2 regions of the Xanthobacter pseudotagetidis genome follow, and region 2 is predicted to be linked to the other one. Evidence: riboswitches for the same ligand, from Rfam matches in the RefSeq annotation. Region 2 holds a riboswitch; the other holds the start of a gene.

Region 1 (6,870 bases), 820 kb from region 2:
GCGGCGGGCGACATTTCCCCCGATCCGGCGCAGGCCGAGGTGGTCTCGGCGTTCGCCCGCCTCGAGCTGGAGCTGCGCCAGCGCGCCATGGCGCAGAAATCCTCGGCGCTCGGCTGGCTGTTCCACCGCCGGGCTCCGGTGGCGCCGAAGGGACTCTACGTCTACGGCAAGGTCGGACGGGGCAAGACCATGCTCATGGACCTGTTCTTCTCGGCCCTGCCGGCCAAGGGCAAGCGGCGCGCCCACTTCCACGAATTCATGGGCGATGTGCACGAGCGCATCTTCAGGGAGCGCGAGGCGCAGAAGAAGGGCGAGCGCAAGACCGCCGACCCCATCGCCCCGGTGGCGGCCCAGCTCGCGGCGGAGGCCAAGGTGCTGTGCTTCGATGAGTTCCACGTCACCGACATCGCCGACGCCATGATCCTCGGACGCCTGTTCGAGAAGCTGTTCGCCGACGGCGTGGTGGTGGTGGCGACCTCCAACGTCGCGCCCGGCGACCTCTATGCGGGCGGGCTCAACCGGGCGCTGTTCCTGCCCTTCATCGCCGAGATCAAGCAGCGCATGGAGGTGCTGAGCCTCGATTCGCGCACCGACTACCGCATGGAGAAGCTGGAAGGCGTCTCCACCTGGCACACCCCGCTCGGCCCGGGGGCCGACGCGGCGGTGGATGCCGCCTGGAAGCGCCTTGCCGGCCCCGGCGGCGGCGTGCCGAGCCACATCACCCTGAAGGGGCGCCAGCTCGACATCCCGGCCATGGCCAACGGCGCGGCGCGGTTCTCGTTCGCCAACCTGTGCGAGGCTCCGCTCGGCCCCAACCCGGACTATCTGGCGCTGGCGCGCATGTTCCACACCGTGGTGCTGGAGCACATCCCGATCATGGGGCAGGACCAGCGCAACGAGGCCAAGCGCTTCATCTCGCTCATCGACACGCTCTACGACGCCAACGTGAAGCTGGTCGCCTCGGCCGCCGCCGAGCCGGACGGGCTCTATATCGGCACCGAGGGGGCGGAGGCGTTCGAGTTCGCGCGCACGGTCTCGCGCCTGCACGAGATGCGCTCCGACGAGTATCTGGCGAAGCCGCACGGGCGCGGCGATTCGGCGGCCTCCGGCGACACCACGGGCCTGGTGGAGACCTGAGCAGGAGAGCGGAGCTTCCTCGGCGCGGCGATGGCGCAAAGCCGACGTCATGCCCCGGCTTGTCCCGGGCATCCACGCCGGGCCGCTCGCGCACCCTGCAAAGGAAGGCGCCTGGCCGCGGGGCGCGGATGGCCGGGACAAGCCCGGCCACGACCGGAAAGGAAGGATTGGCCGAGCTATATCTTGAACGGCCCCGCGACCGCCCGGAACGCGGTGGCCGGGTCGTCCGCCCGCATCACGCCGCCCATGACGGCGAGCCCCGCCGCGCCCGCTGCCCAGCAGGCGCCCGCCTCGGCGGCGCCTACGCCGCCGAGCGCAAGCACCGGGACGGGGCAGGCGCGGGCGAAGGCGGCGAGCCCTTCCAGCCCCAGGGCCGGCCCGTAGCCGGGCTTGGAAGCGGTCAGGAACACCGGGCTCGCGGTGACATAGTCGAGGCTGGCGGCGTCGGTCTGCGCCGCCTCCTCCCGGGAGTGGAGGGACAGCCCCACCAGCGCCTTTGGCCCGAGCAGCGCCCGCGCCGCGGCCGCATCGGAGCCGCCGGGCAGGTGCACGCCATCGGCCCCCGCTGCCCGGGCGAGCGCGGCCGCGCCGTGCAGCGTCACCCGCGCGCCGAACGGCCGCGCGACCCCGGCGATGCGGGCGAACAGCGCGACCTGCTCGACCTCCGGCAGGTCCTTCTCGCGCAGGCTGATCCAGCGGCAGCCGCCGGCGCAGGCGGCGGCGACCACGGCCGCGAGATCGCCCTTCGCCTGCGACCGGTCGGTGATGAGGAGCGCCGGCGGGACGGGCAGCACCGCCGCCTCAGCTGCCGACGAGGCCGAATTCGGGGCTCGACGCTTCCGCGTGCAATCTCTTGGGGATGCGCCCCGACAGCCGGGCGAGGCGCCCGCCTTCCACCGCGTGGCGGAAGGCAGCGGCCATGCGGACCGGGTCGTGCGCCTTCGACACCGCGGTGTTGAGCAGCACCGCTGCGCAGCCGAGCTCCATGGCGAGCGCGGCATCCGAGGCGGTGCCGATGCCCGCGTCCAGCACCACCGGCACCGGCGAGCGGGCGCAGATCAGCTCGATCATGTGCGGGTTGGCGATGCCGAGCCCGGTGCCGATCATGGAGCCGAGCGGCATCACGGTGGCGGCGCCGAGGTCGGCGAGCTTCTGGCAGGTGACGGGATCGTCGTTGCAGTAGGGCAGCACGACGAAGCCGCGGCTCACCAGCTCCTCGGTGGCCTTCAGCAGCTCTTCCACGTTGGGATAGAGCAGCTCCCGGTCGCCGATCACCTCCAGCTTCACCCAGTCGGTCTCCAGCGCCTCGCGGGCCAGCTCGGCGGTGAGGATGGCGTCCTTCGCGGTCTGGCATCCGGCGGTGTTGGGCAGGATGTGGACCCGGCCGGCGAGCAGGTCGGTCAGGCTCTCCTCGTAGCCGGCGAGGCTGATGCGGCGGATCGAGGCGGTCGCCATCTGCGCGCCGGAGGCCTCCAGCGCATCCAGGAACACCTTCTGGTTCGGATAGCCGGCGGTGCCGAGGAACAGGCGCGAGGTGAAGCTGCGCCCGGCGATGACGAGGGGATCGTTGAACTCGGTCATGGTTGTTCTCGTTCTTTCCTGCGCGAAGCGCTCCCTCCCCGGAGCGCCTGGGGGGTCAGCCCCCCTGCTTCGCCTCGATGATCTCCACCTGGTCGCCGGCCGCAAGCCGGGTCTCGCCCCAGGCGCGGCGCGGCACCACGGCGCCGTTGAGCGCCACCGCGATGCCCTTGCGGCCGTCCTCCACGCCCTTCTCGCGCAAAAGCTCCGCGACGGTGGCGACGGGGTGCCGCTCCGGCGCGCCGTTCACCTTCAGGGCGAGCGTCATGGCCGTCACTCCGCCGCCGCGCGCGGGGCGAAGCGCGACGCCGTGAACGGCGCCGCCACCGCGTCCATGCGGCCGTCGAGGATCTGGGAGACGATGGCATCGGTCGTCACCGGCAGCAGCAGGATGCCGTTGCGGTGGTGGCCGGTGGCGTAGACGAGGCCCTCCACCTCGGCGCTCGGGCCGAGGATCGGCGCGTCGTCGCGGCTGCCGGGGCGGAAGCCCACCCACTGCTCGATGATCGGCAGCTCCTCCAGGGTCGGCAGCGCGCGCCAGGCATTGGTGAGCAGCGCCAGCAGGCCGCCGGCGGTGAGCGAGGTGTCGAAGCCCTTCTCCTCGGTGGTGGCGCCGATGATGAGCCGGCCGTCGCGGCGCGGCACCAGATAGGCGCCGGGCGCCCACAGGACGTGGGTGAGGATCGGCGCCGCCGGGTCCATCTGCAGCGCCAGCATCTGGCCCTTGATGGGCCGCACCGGCAGGGGCGCCGCCGGGGCCGTGCCGATGCCGCGGCTCCAGGCGCCGGCGGCGAGCACCGCCACGTCGGCGCCGTGGAGCGCGCCGCCCGCCACCACGCCGGTGACGCGGCCGGACGCGGCCTCGATCCGCTCCGCCGGCAGGCCCTCGTGGAGCCCGACGCCGGCGGCGAGCGCCGCCGCCTTCAGTGCCGCGGCCACCTTGCGGTTGTCCACCTGGTGGTCTTCCGGCGTCAGGATCGCGCCCGCCACCTTGGCCGCGAGATAGGGCTCGCGCCGACGCACCTCGGCGCCGCCGAGCCATTCCACCGGCAGGCCGAGGGAGGTCTGGAGCGCGTGGAGATGCCGCAGCCGCGCGAGGTCGTCGGCGGTGAGGGCGATGGAGAGCGTGCCCTCCGTGCGCAGGTCGACGCCCGTGCCCGTCTCCTGCTCCAGCTCAGCGGCGAAGGCGGGCCAGAGCGCCTGGCTCGCGCGGTTGAGCGCGAGCAGGACATGCTCGCCGGGCTCGGCCTCGGCGCAGGCGGCGAGCATGCCGGCGGCGGCATGGGTGGCGCCCCGGCCGGCCTCGCCGGCCTCGAACACATCCACCGGGCAGCCTGCCTTGGCGAGCCGCCAGGCGATGGCGAGCCCGATGACGCCGCCGCCGACGATGGCGACGCGCGGGCACGATTCCTTCATCCGCGCCGGGCTGGCGGCGGTTTCGGACGAAGACGATGCGAAGGTCGATAAGCTCGCGCTCATCGGCATCTCCCTACGCTGGCATGATCCAGACAGGTTCGATGGGTATGATCTCAGCCGTGCACGTGCACGGCACCCCAGGCCGTATGCGCATTATCCATCGCCGCAGCCCCGCGCGCAAGGCCCTGAGCCGGCTCGCACCCACGCAAGGCGTGGATGCTCCGATCACGTCGGAGCATGACGGCGGATACGTCCTGATGCGGACTCGACACCCGTTGATGTTCCCTTTATGTTCTGAAAGATCAAATCCAGGGAGAACCGCCAGTGAAGCTCTATTGGGCGCCCCATAGCCGGGCCTTTCGCGTGCTGTGGATGCTGGAGGAGGCCGGGGTTGCCTATGAGCGGGCGCTGGTCGACATCCGCAACGGCGCCCAGGACACGCCGGCTTTCCGCGCCGTCAATCCCATGGGCAAGGTTCCGGCGCTGACCGATGGCGAAGCGCGCCTCGCCGAGAGCGCCGCCATCTGCGCCTACGTGGCTGAGCGCGTGCCGGAAGCCGGCCTCGCCCCGGCCCTGGGCGATCCGGCGCGCGGGCGCTATCTGCAATACCTGTTCTTCTCGGCCGGCTGCATGGAGCCGGCCTTCGTGCAGAAGATGATGGGTGTGAGCCTGCCCAAGTCGAGCGCCGGCTGGGGCAGCTTCGACCTGGTGATGGAGGTGGTGGACGCGGCGCTGACGCCCGGTCCCTATCTGCTGGGGGAGCAGTTCACCGCCGCCGACGTGATGCTGGGCTCCGACGTGTGGTACGGCATCGGCCTGCTCAAGGTGATCGATCCCACCCCGGCCATGGTCGCCTATGTGGAGCGCCTCACGGCGCGCCCCGCCTTCAAGAGGGCGCAGGAGATCGAGGCCGCGGCGCTGGCCGCAGCGGCGGGCTGAGGCCAGGCGCCGGGCCGGCGCTTCCGGGGCCGCGCCCGCACGGCTGCGTCTTCTGGCCGGTGCGGACAGGCCTTTGCGGTCTAGGCGGGATCGACATTCAGGATTCCCAGCGCGCTGAAATGCTGATTCATAGGGAACCGTGTTTTCCGCACGGAGCCCCGGCATGGCCGCGAAACGGTATGAATTGAGCGACGCTCAATGGGAGAAGATCGCGCCGCTGTTGCCCGGCAAGGCGACGGATCCCGGGCGGACGGGCTCGGATAACCGCTTGTTCGTCAACGGGTGTCTTTGGGTTCTACGGTCCGGCGCGCACTGGTGCGACCTGCCCGAGCGCTATGGCCGCTGGAAGAGCATCCACAAGCGCTTCAGCCGCTGGTGCCACGCCGGGGTCTGGGAGCGCGTGTTCGAGGCTCTGACAGCCGATCACGACAACCGCTATCTGATGATCGACTCAACCATCGTCCGCGCCCACCAGCAGGCCGCGAGCGGAAAAGGGGGGCCAAGGATCAGGCGCTGGGGCGTTCCCGAGGGGGATTGACCACCAAGATCCACATGCTGGCCGACGCGCTGGGGCGGCCCTTGCGCTTCATCGTCACGGCCGGCCAGAAAGGCGATGTCACCGCCGCTCCAGCCCTGGTGGAGGGCCGGGTCGGTGGCGCCGTGCTCGCCGACAAGGCCTATGACAGCAATGCCTTCCGCAAGATCGTGACCGGCATCGGCGCGACGGCGGTGATCCCTTCCAACCGCACCCGCAAGGTGCTCATCGCCCACGATGTCATGGCTTACAGGCGGCGCAACCGGATCGAGCGCTGCTTCAACCGCCTCAAGCACTTCCGACGCTTCGCGACCAGATATGACCGCAGGACAATCCACTTCACCGGCTTCATCCACATCGCCGCAGCCATGATCTGGCTGCGATGAATGTCGATATGCTCTAGCCTTTGCGGTCCAGCCTGTGCCGCGGCGCCGGATGGTCTAAGGTGGCGGCATGCTTGGGCTCATTCCCCTGATCCGCCGGGTGCGCCACGGCATGACGCTCGGCGTGCGCGTCATGGCCGAGGACGCGGACGGGCGCCTGCTGCTGGTGCGCCATTCCTACCTGCCGGGCTGGCACCTGCCCGGCGGCGGCGTCGATTTCGGCGAGACCGCCGCCGATGCCGCGCGGCGCGAGTTGAAGGAGGAGGCGAACGTGGAGGCCGAGGAGCCGCTCGCCATGGCGGGCATGTTCTTCAACCCCCGCGTCGGCGGGCGCGACCACGTGGTGCTGTTCCGCGCCGGCCGCATCGTCATCGGCCCGCGCCCGGCGCGCAACCTCGAGATCCTCGCCGCCGAATTCTTCGCGCCCGACGCGCTGCCGCAGGACATCTCGCCCGCGACCCTGCGGCGCATCGCCGAGCAAGAGGGCCGGACGCCGGTCTCCGACATGTGGTGAGCGGCCCGCCGTTTCCTGCCGGCGGCCGCGTTTTTCTTTTGTGCGTTTCTTTTGTGCGCGGCAATCGCCGCGGCCGCGCCGGACGGCCGGCTCCTTCCGCCGCGGGGCCTCGCCCGATCGGCCGGGCGAGGGCGTGACGGCGCCGCTTGCGCTTGCCAAGGGCGGGTCCGCCCGCTTAAGTCCGCACCGCGCGGGCGCCGCCGCCGCTCCCGTCCCGGCATCGGGCCGGGGATGGCGTGCGGCTCCGGGGGCGCCGTCTGGAGTTTCCGCCATGTCCCTCGACGCCGATCAGATCGTCGAACGCCGCCGCCTCAGGCGCAAGCTCACCTTCTGGCGCACGCTCGGCGTGCTCGCCGCGGTCGCCGCGG
Region 2 (6,870 bases):
CGGCGCCTGGGCCGGGCTGAAGGCCTGGGCGTCGTCGGCCACCAGGCGCGAGCCGCCGGACTGCGCCTGCCACTTGCGGAAGGCGTTGAACGCCAGCATGCCGATGATGGCGAGGCCGCCATACTTCACGAGGTCGCCGCCGCCGCTCGGCTGGGTGCCACCGGTGGGCTGCGGCGCCGGGGCCGGAGCGGGCACCGGCATCGGGCTCGGCGCGGGCTGCCCCGCCGGGCCGCCGAGGGCGTCCTGGGCGAGATCGCCGAGGCCGCCACCCGCGCGGCCGGCCGCGCCGCCCGCGGCGCCGCCGCCGCCCAGCACCTGGCCGAGGATGTCGCCGAGGCCGCCTGGAAGGCCGCCGGCGCTGCCCGCCTGCCCGCCCGCGCCGCCGCCCAGCACCTGGCCCAGAATGTCGTTGAGGCCGCCGCCGCCCGCGCTGCCGCCGCGCGGCCCGGCGCCGCCGCCGAGCACCTGTCCGAGGATGTCGCCAAGGCCGCCGCCGGCCTGCCCGCCGCGGCCCTGGCCGCCGGCCGCGCCGCCGAGCACCTGGCCGAGAATGTCGCCGAGGCCGCCCGGCAGGCCACCGGCCCCGCCGCCCTGCTGGCCGCCGCCGAGCGCGCTCTGGAGGATCTGCTCCAGGGGGCTGCCGCCCGCGCCGCTGGCGGCCGGCCCCGCGCCGGCCCCGCGCACGCTGCCGCCGCCGAGCGCCGCGCCCAAGAGCTGACCCAGCAGGCTTCCTGCATCCGATGCCATGGCACCCTCCATTGAAAGAACGAGCGAAACCGCTCGGTACGCTCGCACGCCCAGATGACAGGCGCGCGGCAATTCCAGTTCCCCTGGTCCGGCTCACATAGCACGTTCCGCGCGCGGGCCGAATGGCGCCGCCGCGCCACCGGTCAGACCGCGACCGCGGCCTTGATGTGGGGATGGGGATCGTAGCCATCGAACGCCACGTCCTGGTAGCGGAAGGCGAACAGGTCGGTGACCTCGCGGTTCAGCACCAGCCGCGGCAGCGCGCGGGGGGGACGAGACAGCTGCTCGCGCGCCTGGTCGAGATGGTTGAGGTAGAGGTGCGCGTCGCCGAGCGTATGGACGAAGTCCCCCGGCTTCAGCCCGGTCACCTGCGCCACCATGTGGGTAAGCAGCGCATAGGAGGCGATGTTGAACGGCACGCCCAGGAACACGTCCGCCGAGCGCTGGTAGAGCTGGCAGGAGAGCCTGCCGTCCGCGACTGCGAACTGGAACAGGCAGTGGCAGGGCGGCAGCGCCATCTTCGGCACGTCCGCGGGGTTCCAGGCGGTGACGATCAGGCGCCGGCTGTCGGGATTGCGCCGGATGTCGGCGACCACCTGCGCGATCTGGTCGATCACCCCGCCCTCGGGGGTGGGCCAGGAGCGCCACTGGTGCCCGTAGACCGGCCCGAGCTCGCCGTTTGCGTCCGCCCAATCGTCCCAGATGGAGACGCCGTTTTCCTTGAGATACCGGATGTTGGTGTCGCCGGCGAGGAACCACAGCAGCTCGTGGACGATGGACTTGAGGTGCAGCTTCTTCGTCGTCACCAGGGGGAAGCCCTCGGTGAGGTCGTAGCGCGACTGGTGCCCGAACACGCTGAGCGTGCCGGTGCCGGTGCGGTCGTCCTTGCGCACGCCCTCGTCGAGGATGCGCTTCAGGAGGTCATGGTATTGGCGCACGCTCTCACGTCCAGGGAATCGGGAACGGGACATAAGTCTAGGCCCGGGCGATGCAAGGGCCAACGATGCATCCCCCTTATGCCCGGTTTCCAAGGGAGCATCGCAGCGGCGTTTCTGGGCTGCGAGCCGGCATTGTGCGACGCAGCGTTGACATTGGCCTTTGGTCTACCTCACACTTGATCCGTTCCAAGGGGGGCCCCGGAAGGGGCTGAGATTTCGCACGGCCGCCGCCTCTGGGCTGCGGCCACCGCGTTGACCCTTTGAACCTGATCCGGGTCATACCGGCGAAGGGATCGGAACCCCGTGCCTGCGGACGTCCTGAAGAGTCCGCCGCGCGCCGTCTCCTGAAGCTCGAATCCCGGGTCTCGCTGGAAGCGCAAGCTTGAAGGAGATCCGCATGCTCGACGAAAGCTCGACCTCGTCTTTGAAGGTCACCACCGGCCCCCTGGCCTCATCCCGCAAGGTCCATGTGGGCGCCGCGCGGCCCGACGTGCGCGTCGCCATGCGCGAGATCGCCATCTCGGACCCGAGCGAGAAGCCGCTCAAGGTCTACGACACCTCCGGCCCCTACACCGACCCCGAGGCGGTGATCGACCTCACCAAGGGCCTGCCGCAGCTGCGCGCCCAGTGGATTCGCGAGCGCGGCGACGTGGAGGAGGTGGCGGGCCGTCAGGTCAAGCCCGAGGACAACGGCCTGAAGGACGGCCAGTCCTCGACGCTGCCGCAGTTCGACCTCACCGGCCGCAGCCCGCTGCGGGCCAAGGCGGGCAGGCGCCCGACCCAGATGGCCTATGCGCGGGCCGGCATCATCACGCCGGAGATGGAATACGTGGCCGCCCGCGAGAACCTCGCGCGCGCCAACGGCGGCGCCCATCCGCATCACCAGGCCATGGGCCTCGGCGCCACGATCCCGGCCGACATCACCCCCGAGTTCGTGCGCCAGGAGGTGGCCCGCGGGCGCGCCATCATCCCCAACAACATCAACCACCCCGAGACCGAGCCGATGGCCATCGGCCGGAACTTCCTGGTGAAGATCAACGCCAATATCGGCAATTCCGCCGTGACCTCGGGCGTCGCCGAGGAGGTGGACAAATTGGTGTGGGCGATCCGCTGGGGCGCCGACACGGTGATGGATCTCTCTACGGGCAAGAACATCCACACCATCCGCGAATGGATCATGCGCAATTCGCCGGTGCCGATCGGCACCGTGCCGATCTACCAGGCGCTGGAGAAGGTGAACGGCGTCGCCGAGGACCTCACCTGGGAGATCTTCCGCGACACGGTGATCGAGCAGGCCGAGCAGGGCGTCGACTACATGACGGTCCATGCCGGCGTGCGGCTGCCCTACGTTCCGCTCACCGCCAACCGGGTGACCGGCATCGTCTCGCGCGGCGGCTCGATCATGGCCAAGTGGTGCCTCGCCCACCACAAGGAGAGCTTCCTCTACGAGAATTTCGAGGAGCTGTGCGAGATCCTCGCCCAGTATGACGTCGCCTTCTCGCTCGGCGACGGCCTGCGCCCCGGCTCCATCGCCGACGCCAACGACGCCGCCCAGTTCGCCGAGCTGGAGACGCTGGGCGAGCTCACCGAGATCGCCTGGAAGTACGACTGCCAGGTGATGATCGAGGGGCCCGGCCACGTGCCGCTGCACCTGATCCGCGAGAACGTGGAGAAGCAGCTCAAGGTCTGCCACGAGGCGCCCTTCTACACCCTCGGCCCGCTGGTGACGGACATCTCCCCCGGCTACGACCACATCTCCTCCGCCATCGGCGCGGCGATGATCGGCTGGTTCGGCACGGCGATGCTCTGCTACGTGACGCCGAAGGAGCATCTGGGCCTGCCGGACCGCGACGACGTGAAGGCGGGCGTGATCTCCTACAAGATCGCCGCCCACGCCGCCGACCTCGCCAAGGGCCACCCGGCGGCGCGCATCCGCGACGACGCGCTCTCGCGCGCCCGCTTCACCTTCCGCTGGCGCGACCAGTTCGCGCTCTCCCTCGACCCGGAGACGGCGGAGCGCTTCCACGACGAGACGCTTCCCGCCGAGGGCGCCAAGGTGGCGCACTTCTGCTCCATGTGCGGGCCGAAATTCTGCTCCATGAAGATCTCGCAGGAGCTGAAGATCGAGGCCGGCGACATCGCCCGCGCCGAGGCCGACAACCTCGCCTCTGCCGGCATGGCGGAGATGGCGCAGAAGTTCCGCGACGGCGGCGGCAAGATCTACGCCCCCGCGCCGGACGTGGCGCCGCCGCCGGCGGCGGAGTAGCGATCGCCCGCGCCTCCGCCCCGAAACCGGAGGAGGCGCCGACCGCACCGACAGGAAGGGCCCGGCCGCGGCTGCGCGCCGGGCCTTCTGTTTGCAGCGTTTCGCGCCCACGTTCCGGGGCGGGCTGGCGCGCCTTGGGATGAGGTGCCGCGCCCCCTTGAAATCGCGGGCCGGCCCGCGTAGGTTCCGCGCTCTCTCCGCCGCCCCTCGCGGCGCGGACGGCCGTGCAGGTGTAGCTCAGTTGGTTAGAGCGCCGGTCTGTGGAACCGGAGGTCGGTGGTTCGAGCCCACCCACCTGTACCAAATTCGATCAATAAAATCAGAGACGCAGACGCTCCAGGGTGTGATCTGGTCGAGAGTGATTTGCTTTATGTGCCGATAGTGCGCCGGTGCCTCGCGCCTGGTTCAGGCGGGCGTCGGCACACCAAGGCATCTTCACGGTTCATCCCGCGTCCGCGGCTCTTGTCGCTTCGACGCGCCTGAAGCCGGCTTCCAACGCCCCGGCTAGAGCCAGGCGCGCCGCCTATTCCGCCGGAGGCGCATCCAGGTATCGCACCAGGTTGGCGAAGAAGAGGTCGGCCTGCTGCTTGGCGGTGCCCGCCACCAGGCGCTGGCCGAGTTGCGCCAGCTTGCCGCCGATCTGCGCCTCGACCTGGTAGCTGAGGCGCGTGCCGCCCTCCGGCAGGTCGGCGAGCGTCACCAGCGCGCTGCCCTTGGCGAAGCCGGCGATGCCGCCGTCGCCCTCGCCGGTGATGCGGTAGCGCGACGGCGGCTCGCGGTCGGACAACGTCACCTTGCCCCGGAATTTCGCCTTCACCGGGCCGACCTTCGCCACCACCGCCGCACGCATCGTGTCGTCGGATAGCCGCTCGATCTCCTCGCAGCCGGCGATGCAGGCCTTGAGCACCGCCTCGTCGTTCAGCGCCGCATAGACGCGCTCGCGCGGGCAGGCGATGGCGCACTGCCCGGTCATCTCCAGGGCCATGGCCCGTCTCCTTCTCGTCCTCCGGGCCCGGCCTATTCCGCCTCGGAATGGCGGCCGATGTCGCGCCAGATGCGCTCGCACAGGTCGCGGAACTCGGGTAGCAGCCGCACTTGCCGGAAGTCGCGCGGGCGCGGCAGATCGATGCGGTACTCGCTCTTGATCCGGCCGGGCGGGCCTTCCATCACCACCACGCGGTCGGACAGGCCCACCGCCTCCTCGATGTCGTGGGTCACGAACACCACGGATTTCGCGTCCTGGCTCCAGATGCGCAGCAGCTCGCGGCCGAGGATCATCTTGGTCATGGCGTCGAGCGCGCCAAACGGCTCGTCCATGAGATAGAGATCGGGACCGTAGGCGAGCAGGCGCCCGAGCGCCGCGCGCTGGCGCATGCCGCCGGAGATGGCGCTCGGGCGGTAGTCGGCGTAGCGCTCCAGCCCCAGCAGCTTGAGCAGCTCGGCGATGCGCGCCGGCCGGGCGGCCGGCGGCGTGCCGTTCAGCTCCAGCGCGATGGCGATGTTCTCGGACACCGTCGCCCACGGCAGCAGCGTGTCGCGCTGGAACATGAAGCCGACGCGCGGCGGCGGCTCCGTCACCTCCTCGCCGGCGACGACGATGCGCCCGGCCGACACCGGCACCAGGCCGGAGATCAGCCGCAGCAGGGTCGACTTCCCGCAGCCGCTCGGGCCGACGATGGAGAGGAACTCCCCCTCGGCGAGGGTGAGGTCCACGTCCTCGATGACCCGGGCGGTGCCGCCGTCGGGGGAGGGGAAGGTCTTCGACACGCCCACCACGCGCACCCGCGGCGGCGTGGCGCAGACCGCCGGGCTCTCGCCCGGCGGCTGCGAAGATGCGCTCGTCGCGCGCTCCATGAGGGCTGCCATCCCTACTTCGCGGCCAGCTTGGGATCGAACGCCTCTTCCACCGTCACCGGCTTCAGCGTGTCATCCGACACCAGCACGATCTCGTTGAGGTTCTTGATGGAGGCCGGGCTCACCACGCCGCCGGCCGGGGTGCGCGCCACGGCGGTCTTCGCCACCGCCGCGATCAGGCTGGGGGAGAAGTTCGGGTACATGGTGGCGAGCACGGTCTCGGCGAGCTTGGGGTCTGCCTTGAGGTCGGCGATCGCCTTCACCACCGCCTGGGCGAAGGCCTTGGCGGTGGCCGGGTTCTTCTCCACCCACGACTTCAGCACGATGGCGCCGAACGAGGCGTAGGGCATCTCGCGATAGTCGATCACCACCTTGTAGGCGCCGGCCTTCTCCAGCATGGCGGCGACGTCGGTGGTGATGAGCAGGCCCGCGTCCACCTGGCCGCTGTCGATGGCCGCCATCATGGGCACCCCGCCGCCGGTGCCGACGATCTGCACGTCACGCTCCGGGCTGATGCCGGCCTTGGTGAGGGCGTAGCGCAGGGTGTTGTCGGTGAGGCTGCCGGGCGAGGTGATGCCGATCTTCTTGCCCTTGAGGTCCGCATAGTCCTTGCCGGGGAAGGAGGCCTTGGCCATCAGCGCGTAGGAGTGGAACTCGTCGAGCGCGACCAGGATCTGCGCCGGCTGGCGGCGCGCCTTCAGGCGCACCACGTGGTCGGCGGCGCACAGGCACATGTCGATGGAGCCGCTCACCAGCGCCTGCACCGCCGGACCGCCGCCCTTGAAGGCGGTGATCTCCAATTCGATGCCGGCGTCCTTGAAGTAGCCCTTCTCCTTGGCGGTGTAGATCGGCAGCAGCGCCTCGTTGAAGGCGGCGGTGCCGGCGGTGATCTTGGTCTGCGCCGCGGCCGGCAGGCTCAGGCCAGCGAGCGCCGCCGCCGCGAGGGCGAGGGTCTTGAGGCGGAAGTTTGGTGACATCTCTGGCTCCCCTGGAAGGTTGGGACGTGGTGTCACTCCGTGCGCGTTTCCTCGGGACTTTTTGTTTTTGCGTGCCGCGTTCCGGGTC

The links. Region 2 has a riboswitch for thiamine pyrophosphate ahead of thiC (phosphomethylpyrimidine synthase ThiC). Riboswitches for the same ligand answer to the same signal wherever they lie in the genome.
Region 1: it holds a riboswitch for thiamine pyrophosphate, as region 2 does, so the genes downstream of both, thiO (glycine oxidase ThiO) here and thiC (phosphomethylpyrimidine synthase ThiC) in region 2, are expected to answer to the same signal.

Annotation. Positions count from the first base shown of each region.
Region 1 covers NZ_CM195534.1:1,707,976-1,714,845, forward strand. Annotated here, with positions in the region: gene zapE (cell division protein ZapE) at 1-1,137, shown strand, start outside; gene V5F67_RS07860 (thiamine phosphate synthase) at 1,314-1,931, opposite strand; gene V5F67_RS07865 (thiazole synthase) at 1,939-2,718, opposite strand; gene thiS (sulfur carrier protein ThiS) at 2,774-2,983, opposite strand; gene thiO (glycine oxidase ThiO) at 2,989-4,194, opposite strand; TPP riboswitch at 4,183-4,281, opposite strand; gene V5F67_RS07880 (glutathione S-transferase family protein) at 4,456-5,070, shown strand; partial or broken gene V5F67_RS07885 (IS5 family transposase) at 5,234-5,991, shown strand; gene V5F67_RS07890 (NUDIX domain-containing protein) at 6,059-6,502, shown strand; gene sppA (signal peptide peptidase SppA) at 6,774-6,870, shown strand, end outside.
Region 2 covers NZ_CM195534.1:2,530,012-2,536,881, forward strand. Annotated here, with positions in the region: gene V5F67_RS11540 (tellurite resistance TerB family protein) at 1-747, opposite strand, end outside; gene V5F67_RS11545 (thymidylate synthase) at 891-1,685, opposite strand; TPP riboswitch at 1,865-1,995, shown strand; gene thiC (phosphomethylpyrimidine synthase ThiC) at 2,083-3,951, shown strand; tRNA gene V5F67_RS11555 (tRNA-His) at 4,178-4,254, shown strand; gene V5F67_RS11560 (SRPBCC family protein) at 4,475-4,936, opposite strand; gene V5F67_RS11565 (ABC transporter ATP-binding protein) at 4,969-5,817, opposite strand; gene V5F67_RS11570 (ABC transporter substrate-binding protein) at 5,820-6,782, opposite strand.